DNA from 4 places in the Pelosinus sp. IPA-1 genome. Region 4 is predicted to be linked to each of the others. Evidence: riboswitches for the same ligand, from Rfam matches in the RefSeq annotation. Region 4 holds a riboswitch; each other region holds the start of a gene.
The links. A riboswitch is a leader RNA that binds a small molecule or an ion and turns the genes downstream of it on or off. The one in region 4 is predicted to bind cobalamin.
Positions count from the first base shown of each region.

Region 1: another riboswitch for cobalamin. It lies ahead of QSJ81_RS21780 (sirohydrochlorin cobaltochelatase); the one in region 4 lies ahead of cbiD (cobalt-precorrin-5B (C(1))-methyltransferase CbiD).
Region 2: another riboswitch for cobalamin. It lies ahead of QSJ81_RS01560 (TonB-dependent receptor domain-containing protein); the one in region 4 lies ahead of cbiD (cobalt-precorrin-5B (C(1))-methyltransferase CbiD).
Region 3: another riboswitch for cobalamin. It lies ahead of QSJ81_RS01540 (hypothetical protein); the one in region 4 lies ahead of cbiD (cobalt-precorrin-5B (C(1))-methyltransferase CbiD).

Region 1 is NZ_BSVC01000010.1:87,556-91,283, reverse strand. It holds gene lgt (prolipoprotein diacylglyceryl transferase) at 1-623, shown strand, start outside; gene QSJ81_RS21785 (methyltransferase family protein) at 625-1,278, shown strand; cobalamin riboswitch at 1,360-1,538, shown strand; gene QSJ81_RS21780 (sirohydrochlorin cobaltochelatase) at 1,796-2,662, shown strand; gene QSJ81_RS21775 (HoxN/HupN/NixA family nickel/cobalt transporter) at 2,737-3,486, shown strand; gene QSJ81_RS21770 (CopZ family metallochaperone) at 3,518-3,727, shown strand.
Region 2 is NZ_BSVC01000001.1:356,098-359,825, forward strand. It holds gene meaB (methylmalonyl Co-A mutase-associated GTPase MeaB) at 1-549, shown strand, start outside; cobalamin riboswitch at 685-868, shown strand; cobalamin riboswitch at 1,139-1,325, shown strand; cobalamin riboswitch at 1,383-1,564, shown strand; gene QSJ81_RS01560 (TonB-dependent receptor domain-containing protein) at 1,762-3,728, shown strand, end outside.
Region 3 is NZ_BSVC01000001.1:348,488-352,215, reverse strand. It holds gene QSJ81_RS01545 (methylmalonyl-CoA mutase family protein) at 1-1,083, opposite strand, end outside; gene QSJ81_RS01540 (hypothetical protein) at 1,135-1,413, opposite strand; cobalamin riboswitch at 1,648-1,830, opposite strand; gene QSJ81_RS01535 (TonB-dependent receptor plug domain-containing protein) at 1,912-3,728, opposite strand, start outside.
Region 4 is NZ_BSVC01000004.1:271,453-275,180, forward strand. It holds gene cbiE (precorrin-6y C5,15-methyltransferase (decarboxylating) subunit CbiE) at 1-525, opposite strand, end outside; gene cbiD (cobalt-precorrin-5B (C(1))-methyltransferase CbiD) at 510-1,610, opposite strand; cobalamin riboswitch at 1,688-1,862, opposite strand; gene QSJ81_RS11070 (ArnT family glycosyltransferase) at 1,962-3,557, opposite strand; gene QSJ81_RS11075 (ArnT family glycosyltransferase) at 3,569-3,728, opposite strand, start outside.

The DNA of each region.
Region 1 (3,728 bases), on a different contig from region 4:
AATATGTTTTATATGGTGTAATAGCAGGATTTTTAGGAGCACGCGTTTGGGAAGTTGTCTTCTCTTGGCAAGACTATAGCAGCAATCCTTTGTATGCGTTGATGTTTTGGCAGGGAGGTCTCTCCATTCAGGGAGCGGTGATAGCCAATTTATTGCTGGCGGGATGGTATTTCCGAAGTAAAGGTTTATCCTTCCGGCGTTTTGCCGATATTAGTACACCAGGTCTTATCCTAGGGCAGGCTATTGGGCGTATTGGCTGTTTATTAAACGGTGATGCCTATGGAAAACCGACAACTGCCTGGTATGGCGTTGTCTATCAGCCTGGAACGCCCGCATATCAAGCATGGGGAGCAATGCCATTGGTGCCAGCGGAACTATTTGAGGCTGGGTTTGATCTCATGATTCTAGCCGTTCTACTGTATATATTCCGTCGGAAACAGTTTGATGGACAGGTAGCAATAACCTATTTCATTCTCTATTCCCTGGCTCGGTTCGGTTTGGAATTTTTACGCACGGATAGTTTAATGTTTGGCGGTCTTAAAGTGGCGCAAATGACAGCGCTGTTAACGGCAATGCTTGCTAGCAGCTTATGGTTGTGGTATCGGAAAGGAGAGACTGAATAACATGTCAGATTATGGACTATGGCCAATTGTGGTCATCAATTCGCTTATCTTTATTATTTTTGCTTTTAGTTTTACTCGTCCGCGTTCTGGGCGGGATTGGCGTTCCTTTGGTACCTTTTCCGCTTTTATTGTAGCGCTGTTTGCAGAAATGTATGGTTTTCCTTTGAGTATTTACTTACTTTCCGGGTGGCTGGGGAGCCACTATCCACAAATCAATCTCTATTCTCATGATGCCGGACACCTTTGGTATACATTGCTGGGGCTGGTAGGTGACCCACATCATAACCCTATTCACGAACTAAGTAACTGGTTTATTTTTGGGGGGCTTATCTTTCTCGGTTTTACATGGAGATTTTTGCATAGCGCCCAGCGTAGAGGCGTAATCGCAATAAGTGGGCCTTATGCCTATGTGCGTCATCCTCAATACATTGCTTTTATCGTGATCCTGTTTGGCTTCCTGCTGCAGTGGCCGACGTTGTTAACACTGGCCATGTTCCCTATTCTTGTGCGGATGTATATTTGGTTGGCTAGGCAAGAAGAACGGGAAGCAATGGAACAATTTGGTGAAGACTATGCCGCCTATGCTGCAGTGACTCCACGTTTTTTCCCCAGATTAGGTCGAAGGGGCCTAGTTGGGAGTAAGCAGGATAAGTAAAAAGTTTTGATACACGGTTTGTATTGAACAAAAGCTTGACAACGTTAGATATTGATAGTAACTTTAAATAGGATTTTCTTAACTAAATATAGTAAGATAGGTGCCTACGGGCTTAATAGGGAAGTTGGTGTAAATCCAACACGGTCCCGCCGCTGTAAAGGGGAGCAAACCTGCATGATGTCACTGAAATAATAGTTTTGGGAAGGCGCAGGAATGTTACGATCCTAAGTCAGAAGAACTGCCTATTTAATAGTCACCGTTTACCCACGAGCGATGGGGAGGGGATTTAAGTAATGCTGTTGTACAATATTTCATCGTTGCGTTTTTTTCGCAGGGATTTTTATCGTTATAACTTTGCCTGGCTTATATTACGTCTCCCGTTCTTGGATGGGAGATTATTTTTTTACGTAGTGTATTGACGATTCCATCTTGGGGAGCGGAAGTTAGTATGTTGCATGAAAATCTACCCCAATATTCATCATTTGGTATTTAGCTATAATAATTGGAGGAATTTATAATGGAAGAAGCAGCTAGCGCCGTCAACTGTTTGGCGGATAAAAGGGCTATCTTAGTTGTTAGCTTTGGAACTACTTATCTTGATACGTTGAAAATGGCCATTGAAAGTACAGAAAGCAAAATCAGAGCTACCTTCCCTAATTACGAGGTACGTCGGGCGTTTACTTCCCGTATTGTCATTAAGAAATTGGCTGAGCGAGATGGTATTCTAATTGATACGGAAAAGCAAGCGCTTGAAAGATTGCAAGCTGAGGGATATAAAGAAGTATTCATCCAGCCACTATATGTGGCCGCTGCTGAAGAATATGAAAAGTTAAGAGAGGTTTCTGTACATTTTGCTCATACTAAAGTGTTTGATAAGATTACTCTTGGCCGTCCACTGCTTTATTATATGGGACAGAAAGGCAACCCAGACGATTACCTGATTGCCATTAAGGCTGTTGAAACGCAACTACCTAAGTTAAGATACCAGGAAGCGATAGTGCTTATGGGTCATGGGGGAGTACATCCTGCTAATACTGCTTATGCCGCTTTACAAATAAAATTAGAAGAAGCCGGGTTGAATAATATTTTTGTGTATACTGTCGAAGGTTTCCCAGCACTGGATAGCGTTATTGAAAAATTGAAAAGTAAAAAGGTGAAGAACGTGACTTTGTTGCCATTTATGCTGGTAGCTGGCGACCATGCCACTAAAGACATGGCTGGTGATGAAGAAGATTCTGCTAAATCCCAATTACTTAAAGCTGGGTTTAATGTTGATATATATTTCCACGGCTTGGGCGAAAATCTAGCTATCCAGGATATTTATGTACAGCATCTAAAAGATGCTATTGATCAACTGATCGTGCATAAAGCTAAAAAACACTAGTTTTAAACGGGTCATACTATAATATAATTTCATGAGATAGATGCCTGTGGGCTGAATTAAAGGAGATTAAAAAGATGAATGCCGAAATTGGCGCTATAATTGGGTTAGGTTTTGTACTCGGGCTTAGGCATGCAATCGATTGGGATCATATCGCCGCTATCACCGATTTTATTGGAGCAGAAGATACGAAGAAAAAAAGTTTCTTCTTATCACTTTACTATGTAATGGGTCATGCGTTGGTTAATTTAGTATTCGGTAGTGCTGCAATTTTACTCGGAAATGTATTACCAGAGTGGGTAGATGGAGTTATAGAACGTATTGTTGGGGCTACCTTAATTGGCTTGGGCATTTGGTTAATTGTGGCTCTTTTTAATCGGAAGGATGAGCAAGTATTACTTAGTAGATGGACATTGCTTTTTATGGGGATAAGGAAAATATCATATTGGTTAAAATCAAAATTTAAACCAGCAAGTACTCCAGTGCAGCAAGATTTTTCAGTTGACCTGGGTGCTCGTAGTGCTTGCTGTATAGGAATACTTCACGGAATTGGAGGAGAAACTGGAACACAAATCTTATTATTTACTGCGGCCGCAGGAGCTGGTACGGTAGCTTTAGGACTTACAGCCGTGTTAGCATTTATTATTGGTTTATTTATAGCGCAAACTGTGTTAATCCTTCTTCTCTTAAATGGTTATGCACAAGCTGCAAAAAATCCAAAAGTCTATGTAATATTAGCAAGCACTACGGCGTTATATAGTATTGCAGTTGGCATCATTTTCTTAATAGGCCAAAGCGACTTACTGCCCACTTTAACCCTGACCTAATGTATGTCTGGGCAGACATTACGTATATGAAATGGGTCAAACTGGTGAAACAGTAATAAAAATCGAAGGAATGTCTTGTGGTCATTGTAAGATGGCCGTTGAGAATGCTCTTAAAGAAGTTGCAGGCGTTGCAAGCGCCTATGTTGATTTGGACAGAAAAGAAGCAGTGGTGACAGGTTTTGCCGCGATTGCCGATCTTCATCAAGCGGTAGAAGAGGCTGGCTATGTTGTAGTTGCTTAAT
Region 2 (3,728 bases), on a different contig from region 4:
GTATTGCTGATTGAAACCGTTGGCGTGGGGCAAAGTGAAGTAACAGTGCGCTCTATGGTTGATTTTTTCCTCTTGCTGATGATTACAGGAGCAGGGGATGAACTGCAAGGGATGAAAAAAGGGGTAATAGAGCTGGCTGATGCCATTGTGATTAATAAAGCAGATGGTGATAATAAACAGAAAGCTTTAATGGCGAAAGTGGATTATGATCGTATTTTGCATTTCTTGCGTCCAGCTACGGAAGGATGGGTTACCAAAGGCCATACTTGCTCGGCAAGTACGGGTGAGGGGGTAGACGATGTTTGGCGGATGGTAGAAAAGTTCCACCAAATAACAACGGAATCTGGTATCTTTGAAAGGCGTCGTCGAACTCAAATGTTAAGTTGGGTGCAGTCTATGGTCCAAGAATATTTGCAGGCTTTATTTATCAATCATCCTGAGGTCATCAATAAGAAACCTCAAATTGAGCAGAATGTTATCGACGGGAAAATTTCTGCCACCATGGCAGTGAAGAAACTAATTGATATATTTGAAGGGGAAAAGAGATAAGAATACCAGATACACCGATCATATTCGGTCATACATGTATACATAATAATATGGATTGACATGTTTATCCAAAAATGGTATTATTTTGGCGTTGACAAAGAAAATCAAAGAAAGGTGTAATAGGTAAAAATTCATTAAAATTAAATAGGTACAGGTGCCCGTAAGGGCTTAATAGAAAAGTCCGGTGTAATACCGGCGCGGTCCCGCCACTGTAATGGGGAGTAAGTCCAAGATATGCCACTGAGACGTAATTGTTTTGGGAAGGTTTGGAGGAACTATGATCCAGAGCCAGGAGAACTGCCTGTACAACAATCACCGTTTTACCTGCGAAAGATGGGGAGGGGATTTTGGTTGTCGTTTTTTGCATTTTTATTCCGGAAGTTTTGCTGGATAATACAAGAAGCCTCTCTGGGTGGTGTCATCACAGGGGGGCTTCTTTTTATTTGACAGATTGTGCTTGCACAGAACAAAATCTTGCATAGCTTAGTGCTTTTGGTTCTTAGGAGGTACAAGCTTCAATATAGGCGGTTTATGACAGATTTTATCATAGATAATCCAGGAAAGAATAGAGAAATAGGATTGGTAATTGTGAGCAAATACGGGTGCAGGTGCCCTTTCAGAGGGCTCAATAGGGAAGTCCGGTGAAAAGCCGGCGCGGTTCGCCACTGTAATACGGAATCAGCCCTGACTGGCCACTGGCAGGAGATAAACTTGCCGGGAAGGCTGGGCTGGTGATGAAGTAGAGCTAGGAGAACTGCCTGTACTGACATCCTCGCTTGACCTGCGATTAACAGGGAGAGGATTAGGAAGCTACCAAGAATCAAAGGAAATAACAACAGAATACTGGGATAGGTGCCCTTCGGGGCTTAATAGGGAAGACCGGTGTAATGCCGGCACGGTCCCGCCACTGTAATGGGGAGTAATTTCGCAAAATGCCACTGGAGCTTAGGCTTTGGGAAGGCGCGAAAAAGCATTGATCCGAAGTCAGGAGAACTGCCTATCTAACGATCGCCATTTTACCTGCGAGTGACGGGGAGGAGATTACGTAAAGATTGCCGGAGAAAAAATGCTCTGGCAACATGGCGTAAGCACTCCCAAAATGGGAGTTTTTTTTATTGCTATTATTTTATATCAGCAACAGAATTGCTGGATGAATAAGAACATCCAGCAATTCTGCAAGAAGTAAAGAAAGTAACAAAGGAATGATATGTTTTGAACCATGTATATAGAATCATCTGGAATCGCGCCCGCTCCTGTTGGCAGGTCGTATCCGAATTGACAAAAAGTAATGGGAAAATGAAATCCAGTCGCCGCCGCGCCCGCCGGGACAGCGTACTTGCAGAAATAAGTTCCATACAGTCTTTCGCCAACATCCAGACTGGAGGATATAAGAAACTGTCTTTAGCGATGACGGTAATGCTTGGTGGATCGCTGGGAGCACTGCCCCCTATGGACTCAACCAATGTTGTTTACGCCGCCGAGGGGGAGACAACCGCCAGCGGGCTTTTAAGCTACAATGCTGGGGTGCATTCCTCTAATAACATATTTTCGGATTGGCAGGCTGGGACGGTAAATCAGGCTGGGAATTCGTATAATACCGTAGTTTTAGATTCGTCGTCCTCTCCTAGATTAGTTAATCCTGTCAATGGGGCGGCACTAGTATTTAATGCGAATTCATTTAAGACAATAGTAAACTATTATAATAGTTCAGCCGGTGGATCAAACAACTATGATACGATCATCGCCGTAATCCAGGTGCCTGATCCGGCCAATCCAGGATCAACAATTCCCAAAACCTATACGATTGCCCAGAAAGACAACAGCGGCAAATTGGTGTCTCTCCTCAACTATAGTGACCTTACCAGTCCAGCTTTAACTGGAAGTAATGTTGCTAACGACTATTGGAAGTTGCCGGAGATAGCACAACAAATCTATCAAGCTCAACAAGCTGCTCAAAGTAGCGACCCAGCCATAAAAGCTGCAGCAGAGGCTAAGTTGATACAATTGATCAGCAATGGTTTGCCCCATCTTTATGCGGCCCAGGGTAATGACTGGCAGAGTGGAACACTATTGACAGTAGGTACTTCTTTGAAACCTGTTAATTTTACGTCATGGCCGATAACACTTCCTTCCAGCCCTTCGGATCCAAATTATTCTTATTCCTATCAAAGTCGCATTGTGGGAGAGAGCGGTGTATGGCGCCCCATGGATCGTCTGGAAAGCACCAGTGCTATTGTCGGCAGTTATAGCATTGGACAGGGATGGATAATTAATGCTGATGGCACAATTACCCAGACTGACAATACGACGACTTCTATTGACAATGGCAGTGGCAGCGGAACGGTGGTAACCGGTCCAACTGCGATAACAGTCAAAGACCTGACTGTCGGTAAAAACGGCACAATTGATCTGTCTTATATCAATACTGTTGGTAATGATCCCATCGCCAACCACATTCAGGGGGGAGTGTATCCCACAGGTTTTAAGGATTCTAATGGAAGAATGATCACTAGAGCAGCTAATCGAACTCTTCTGGTGCGAAATGCAGCACTTTCCGACGGTACCGTTTTTCGGCTGGGCTCCTATAGTGTAATGGAAAGTGGAGGGCAGAATGGAACTACCAAGGTACAAAAGATAGGCGGTAACCAGGATCAGGTCTATATCACGAATGTCACTACCCCGGACGGTCATGCCAACCTGTACATTCAGCTGGGGTGGGTGCCAGGGGTGGGTACGACCACTCAAGGATCGGCGGCTAGTGACGGGAAGGGGAACGTGCTCCTTGGCATCCTAAACGGTGCCGACAACTTTACGGTGACAGGTCAGACCTCCCGGGCTGACGGGGTATTCAGCCAATATGAAATCACCCCGGTCATTGGTCAGCTGGACAATTATTTCACCAATCCAGCCGATAGTTCCTCCCGTATAGGAACGGCCTGGTACCTGGATAGCTACAGCTACCTGGATCTGGATACTGTCTCGGAGTCTGGTCGGTCGGTCAGCGATAACGCAGTCGTTATGAACAACCTGTGGAAAAGCAATTACCTGAATATGTTCCGCCGGGTGGGGAACCTCCACCGTAGTGGTTATATGGGAGAGCAGGATCAAAAGGAAAACGTGTGGGCTGATACCTGGCATGGCAAATACAAGAGTGCCTCAGGCTACGGCCGCCAGGTCAA
Region 3 (3,728 bases), on a different contig from region 4:
TTCTGTTGTTGTACGAAGCATATTTACATAAGGATCATATACACTTTTAGTAAAAGTGGAAGTTCGCGCATGCATATGCATCTTTTGCGCCTCTTGGGCTCCGCCAAAGGCTTCGACAATTTGAGCCCATAACATACGTGCTGCTCTTAATTTCGCAATTTCCATAAAGAAATTAGTTCCTACGGAGAAGGAAAAGGAAATCTGCTGTGCAGCAATATCAATGGAAACACCCCGCTGCTGCATTTCCTGCAAGTATTCAACACCTGTAGCCAACATAAAGGATAATTCTTGTACAGCATTTGCACCACTATTATGATAAGGTTGTCCTTGTACCAAGATTGTTTTTAACTGTTTGGTATTCGTATAAGCCCACTTCGCTGCCGCCGCCATTTCATCGTAATAGGTATCTAAAGAATGAGCCACTTGCCCTTCTGCTGCTAAGTAGCCAATGGGATCTACGCCAATGCAGCCATTTAATTTATGATAATCTCTCCCATTGGCTTTCATTAAGGCTACAAATAAGCTAAGTAATTGTATGCCAGAAGTACCAGCAAAGATAAGTAAGGGAGTTTTTTCTAAGTCAAAGCCATGAAAAGCCTGTTGTACATCATCTAATGTTGATAGCGATATGCCTTTTCCTAGCAGCAGCTCTTCTGCTTTATCTGCATCAATCCCATTCAAAGTCGCTTTATCAGCCACGATATGAATGGTTGTGCCGCCTTTGTTTAATTCATGCTGCAACACATCATGCATTTTAGTAGAAAAAGGCTCGGCACATTCTTGGCTGATCTCCCATGGTTTATTTAAGTATCCCATAGCATTGGAACCTCGTACAAAAGGAAAACTGCCAGGTAAAGAGTCACAATGACTTACATCTTCCAAGTCTTCCATCCGATACATCGGCTGCAAATTAATCCCTTCGTAGGTTTTTGTGATTAATTTTTTTTCCCAATTTGCACCTTTCAGTGCTTTTTCTGACTCAGCCCGCCATTCCTCATAGGTGGGATAGGGAAACTCAGCAAAAAATCGTGCTGGCAGATCTTCGCTCACTGCTTTTTTATTTTCTACATCCTGATTTGACATACTTTCACCATCCATTTCATCATCATTCTCTAGGATTTATCCAATTTCCCATTAGGGCTGACTAATAATACGCACTCGTTCTACACCAAAACTAGCTTGAATAACAGGTATGAATTTGCTTTCAATTATGGATCGATACATTTCCTTCTTCGTAATAAGCAATAACATACCATTACCTTGTTTTAAACTAGTTAGAGAATTAATATATTTTTCAAACTCTGCAGTTGGCATATTGTTTTTTAATGTTTGCAGTCCAGTTAATAGTCCCGGTGCCTCCTGCGGTATCCTTTCCATCAAGGGCGTAAATGGTTCCCATTTCAATGTACTCATATATGTTCTACTCTCCTTTATATACTCTATTCTCCTTGCTTTCTGATTCTAGCTAACATGTGATGCATTTTAACCTATCCCCCCTCCTTTTGTAATAAAAAAACTCCCAGCATAGGCCGAGAGTTAAACGCAAGTATAGAAATCGTATAAATAAAGCCTGGCCATTACATAACAGCCAGGACGAAAAAACGCGAATCTTGCGCGTAAATCCCCTCCCCATCTCTCGCAGGTCAATCGGTGATTGCTATATAGGCAGTTCTCCTGACTTTGAATCATTGCTTGCCCATACCTTCCCAAGACTGTTGTCTCAGTGGCATAATCATGGGTTTACTCCTCATTACAGTGGCGGGACCGCGCCGGCTTTGAACCGGACTTCCCTATTAAGCCCCGAAGGGCACCTATACCATCCATATGAAATTATCTTAATATGTACAAGTTATACTATTTTTCCCAGATTGTCAAGTTTTGGCATATTAATAAAAAATAGAATTATACAACCTATAAACTCATTTTATAGCCTAACTGAAAGGTTCTTCCCATTGTATAGTATTCAGATGTTGCATGAGAAGTAATATCTTTACGGTCAAATAAATTGTCTACTGTTAAAAAGATCTCTTTGTCCGCTTTCAGTTTATAAATGACATTTGCACCTGTTAATAACATCGGCTTAATACTTCCACCAGCATCAGTATCACGTTCACGATTCGCTAAATAGTTCGTTGTCAGTGCCGCTTTCCATTTTTCACTGGTATAGTTTATCCCGCCGTTTAGTTGCAGCTTGCCATAGTATCTGTGCCATCCCTGGCTAGCTCCATTTTTATCTGTTTCATATTTTTGAGGATTGCTATAGGAAATGCCCCAGTTAGTATGCCAGCCCCTGCCATTATCAATAGTACAGGATAATTCAAGCCCTGTATTCTTTATGTCTTCATTGCTAGTGGTAAAGGTATCTGTTGATTCGGTGTAAGTCGTTGAGATACTGTCATCAATCGCATAGTTAAATACGGCTAACCGCCAGGCATGAGTATCAGTATTACGTTTTAATCCCACTTCATAATGTTCACCTTGTTGCGGTTTTACGCTTGGATTACCTTTTACCCGACTGGCAGAACCATATATTTGAGTAAAGGTTGGCATCATAAAGGACATCCCTGCATTAGCATAAAAAGTGGTGTTTTCTTCTAATTTCTTCATATATTGCAGTTGCGGTGTAAACTTATTATAGTTTTTATCATCCACAGCCCCTTCTGTCCAAGTTTCGCGGGCACTAAAAATAAGATTGGAGGAAGTGTCCAGCTTATGGTCATATTGCCCGTAAAGAGAATATACGTTGCGATCAAAATCACGACCATCCCAAGCACCATTATCTGCTTTTTCTTTCGATTCATAGCTTTCTCTTTGTGCATTCATACCGACAAGTAAGGTATTATCCTTTACCTTCCAAGTATTTTGCATATCTAGGCCAACCGTTCTGTCTTTGTCAGTTCCATTCGTTATGGTAGGAGTAGTCAGTTGTTGATATTTTTTGCTTACAGTAGCCCAATACTCAGTTTTATTATTATTCAGCTCTTTTTGATTTAAATAAAAGGTAGCTTTTATATTCTCTTTCTTATAATTTAATTGCATACGATTATAGGTGGTATCAAAATTACTTGCTGAACTCAGGCTGCCAATTGTTGCTGCATTTGCTGTTTCTGCATGACGATAGAAATAGGTTGAATTACTCGTACCATAAGAATGTGTAAAATCTAAATTATCATCAAACGCATAGCGCCAAGACAACGCTTCCCGGTCATTACCAGAGAAATCATAATATCGTTTGGGTACATAGCTGGTACTAGTAGGCGCAGCTGTGCTGCGAGTATATCCATCTGATATGTTGTTAATTTCATCTGTTTTATTAACAGAATAATTTATGCCAAACTTGCCAGCCTGTAAGCTCATATTATAATTTTGCACTCCATTATTACCTGTCGCCACTGTTATACTATTGTTCTTTTTGCTCTTGGTAATAATATTGATAACACCGCCGGTTGCTTCACTGCCATATAGTACTGAACCGCCCCCTCGGATAACTTCGATTTTATCAATATCATCTAGTGGAATATCTTCTAAATTATAGCGACCATGCAGGTTTAATGGTATACCATCAATGAGCACTAATGTTCCTTTTTCAACACCCCTGATAATAATTTTGCTGGTCATCGTCCCTTGGGCGTTGCCCATTGGGCCTTGAGCATGATAAATAATGCCTTCACTATATTTTAATGCTTCAATCACACTAGTTGCCCCTGTTGCCTTTAACTCTTCCTGCG
Region 4 (3,728 bases):
ACACAACCATACTTTTGCATTTGACGGCCAGCCATGATCTATGAGTACGCCCGCAATAAATTTTGGATCTTGTTCATAATCAGTGAGAATACCAAGTTTTTTGTTAGGTGCATATTTCAAATCATTGTCATTGGCCATACGACCATGCATACTAATAAGAAGTGCGTCTTGCCATATAGCGGTTATACGGGCGAAAGCTAACTGCATAGAGCTTATTCCTGGGATAACGGTAATACATTCAGACGTAAATTTAGTTTTAAGAGTAGCTAGGAAACTGTAAAAACCAGGATCACCTGAAACCATGACCACTACATCACTTTGCGAAAGGGATGTAGCGATGAACGTTAAAACGCCACTGATATCTCGATCGATAACTTTAACCGTTGCATGTTTAGGTGCAAATGTTATAAGAGCTCGCTGACTTCCAACTAGTACGTCTGCCTGGGCAATTATGCGACTAGCCACTGGCAATATATAATCAGGTGATCCTGGTCCAATTCCTACTACTATTATTTTATGTTCCATCCTAGATTGCCTCCAATTTCTTGTGCGGTATCATCAGTTGCTAATATATCTCCTTTTAGAGTAATCATAGCGGTACCCACTCTTAGATCACCAAAGATATAACGCTCAGCACGTATGCTGGCTCTTTGGGCAATTACGCGGTACACCTCATGCAATTTGTATTTTGTAATAATTGGCATAGCAGCTTCCGTAGTATTACAGTCTAATACTTCTTGTATCGCGGACTGCGGTGCGCCTAGGGAAGCCATATAGGCAGCCAGTGTTTCAAAACGAGCATCAGCCATACGATTATGAGTATGAAAAATTCCTGCAGCTACCTTGACAATTTTCCCCAAATGGCCAAATAACAATACTTGCTCCATACCATAATGTACAGCACTTTCTAACATATGTCCGATAAAATTGCTAGTTTGTATTACTGCTTCTCTAGGAAGATGGTACCTATTAATGGCGATTTCTTGTCCCATTTTTCCAGGAGCAAAGACAATTTGATTATATCCTAATGCCTTTACCATAGAAATTTGTGGTGATAATGAATTTTTAAAGGCTTCTTCTGACATTGGTTCCACTATGCCGGTAGTACCAATAATGGATAAACCGCCTACAATACCTAATGTTGGATTTAAAGTTCGTTGTGCTAACCTTTCACCATCAGGTATTGAAATAGTAACAGTTACACCACAACCAGTAGGTAATACATCTTGTATTGCTTGCATGATCATTTTACGAGGTCCAGGGTTAATAGCGGGCTGACCAACAGCTACAGATAAGCCTGGTTTAGTAACAAGCCCCACTCCAACTCCAGCTTTTAGGATTATCTCACTCGTTTTATTGACTTCTACTTCGGCAAAGATCCTTGTACCATTTGTAACATCAGGATCATCTCCTGCATCCTTAATGATACTTGCCTTTCCTCCATTATATAAGGGCTGACATGTTGCAATTTTCACATGGATATTTTGTCCCTGTGGTGAGGTTACATGTACAGTAGTAGGCAATTGCCCAGACCATGCTAGTAATGCAGCTTTGGTTGCTGCAGCGGCACAAGTGCCAGTAGTAATTCCAGACTTCATTTTTTTTTGCAAAATAAAAACCCCCTGAAGACAGGAGGTACAATAAACCTAATTTATTCTACCACCTGCCTATCCTCCGTAGGTCATAACGGTGTGTGTCAGAATAGGCAGGTCTCCTGACTCTGGTTCATTACATAGCTAAACCTTCCCGGATTATTTCCAGTGGTATATTCTTAGCTATGCTCCCCAATACAGTGGCGGGACCGCGCCGGCTTTGACCGGACTTCCCTTTTAAGCGTAAGCACCCATTCCCAATTTATTAATTTTGTTATTGGTATATTTTTGTAGTATTCCACTACTACTGCTAATATTCCTGCTATTATTTATAAATTATAGATGATTTATTCAATTATCCTGATTCAATCATTGTGATTGGCCTCGCTGATATAGTGTTATCTCATTCCGTGTAGCAATTGGAGAAAAATGCTTAGAAAAAGGTTCATTCATAAAATTTTTGTTATCTTTATTTGATACCAATATATACGACATACTGGTATCAGAAGTAAATTCTCTGATCGTTTGAGTAGGCATTGTATATTTTCCTGCCCAAGTACCTAGCTGCTGAGGTTCTTCTTCATGTATTAATCGAGGAATATTATAGCCACTATAAAACACCGCTGATGTTGAATATTCACCATAGGAAGCTATTCTAGCCCTTTCTGCTGGTAACTCAGCAGATATACTTTTAGCAGAGCGTGTTTCTGCTAATGGTATAAGACCATTATGAATTAAGAATAAATTCATAACTACGGTTACTATTGCTATTATTTGTGGCAAATGATAGACATTTCCTTTTAATTGTTTCCAAAGTATTAAACCAATTGAAAGGAAAGTACCAATATATATCATTGTCCAACTAGCTGCAGTTGGGATAAATCGACTACTTAGCGAAATAAGCAGTAATAATGCAATGGCTGGAATGGAAAGCCACCACCAAACCTTTCGATCCCTTAGAATTTGCATTTTACCTAAAGTATATCCAATTAGTAATGCCGCAGGAAAGGATGCAGGGAAAACATATGTAGGATATTTAGTAGCCATCATTGTGTAAAAAATAATCGTAAGAATAGACCAATTTGTTAAATAAATTAGCTGAGAAGACGAAAGCTCTTTTCTAACAACACCCATTGATTTAATGAAAATTCCTGACCAAGGTAATAGGCTGATAGGAAATAGGACTAGATAATAATAAAAGACATTATCCTTAGGATGTTCGGACACTGTGGCACGAAGATAGTTATGTAATCCCAAAAAGGTATCAAGGAAATTTGTACCGTGTAATTGGTACATCTTAACATACCAAGGAGCAGCAATGATTAAAAAGGCAAAGATCCCAGGGAGAATAAATACCTTTCTAAATAGCTGCCATTGGCGAGAAATTATTATATAACTACAGATAATTAATCCTGGCAGCACAAGACCAACAGGACCTTTAGTTAAGACGGCCAGCCCCGCGGCCATATAAGCAAATGAAACATACCATTTCGAACCAGTATTTTTTAAACCGAGATATAACATAGCCAAAGTAATGCTAGTATAAAAAAATAAGATAGAATCAGTAATAACCATTTTAGCTAATATCCAAAATTCTAAGGAGGTTGCTAATACTAAAGAGCTTAAGAGTGCAGTTTTGGTATTGCTAAAAATTTTTTGTCCAAACCAGTAAGTAAAACTTACACTAGCAGCGCTAAATAATCCAGCAGGAAAACGTGCGGCAAAATCAGTAATACCAAATATCTTAAAACTTAAAGCAAGCAACCAATAAACCATAATCGGTTTATCAAACCAATAATGTCCATAAATTTGAGGCGATATCCAATCACCAGTCAGAACCATTTCTTTAGCTGTTAATGCATAATTGGATTCTACAGGGTCACTTATCGGTATAGCTGCATTAAAAGATAGAAAAAAAGTTAAAGATGCAAGAAAAAGCAGCAACATTGTTAGGCGCTTTGCCATAAGTACCTCCCCTATTTTTTGAGTAGTAATACTTTATCATCAATGGTAGATAAAACCGTAAGTAACTGGATGCTTTGGTTTGTTAAACGACCATATTCAGATTGTCTAAGGAGAAAATATGCCCTTGGACTTTCTTGAATATATTGATTTAGATCATCATCTTTCTTTAAC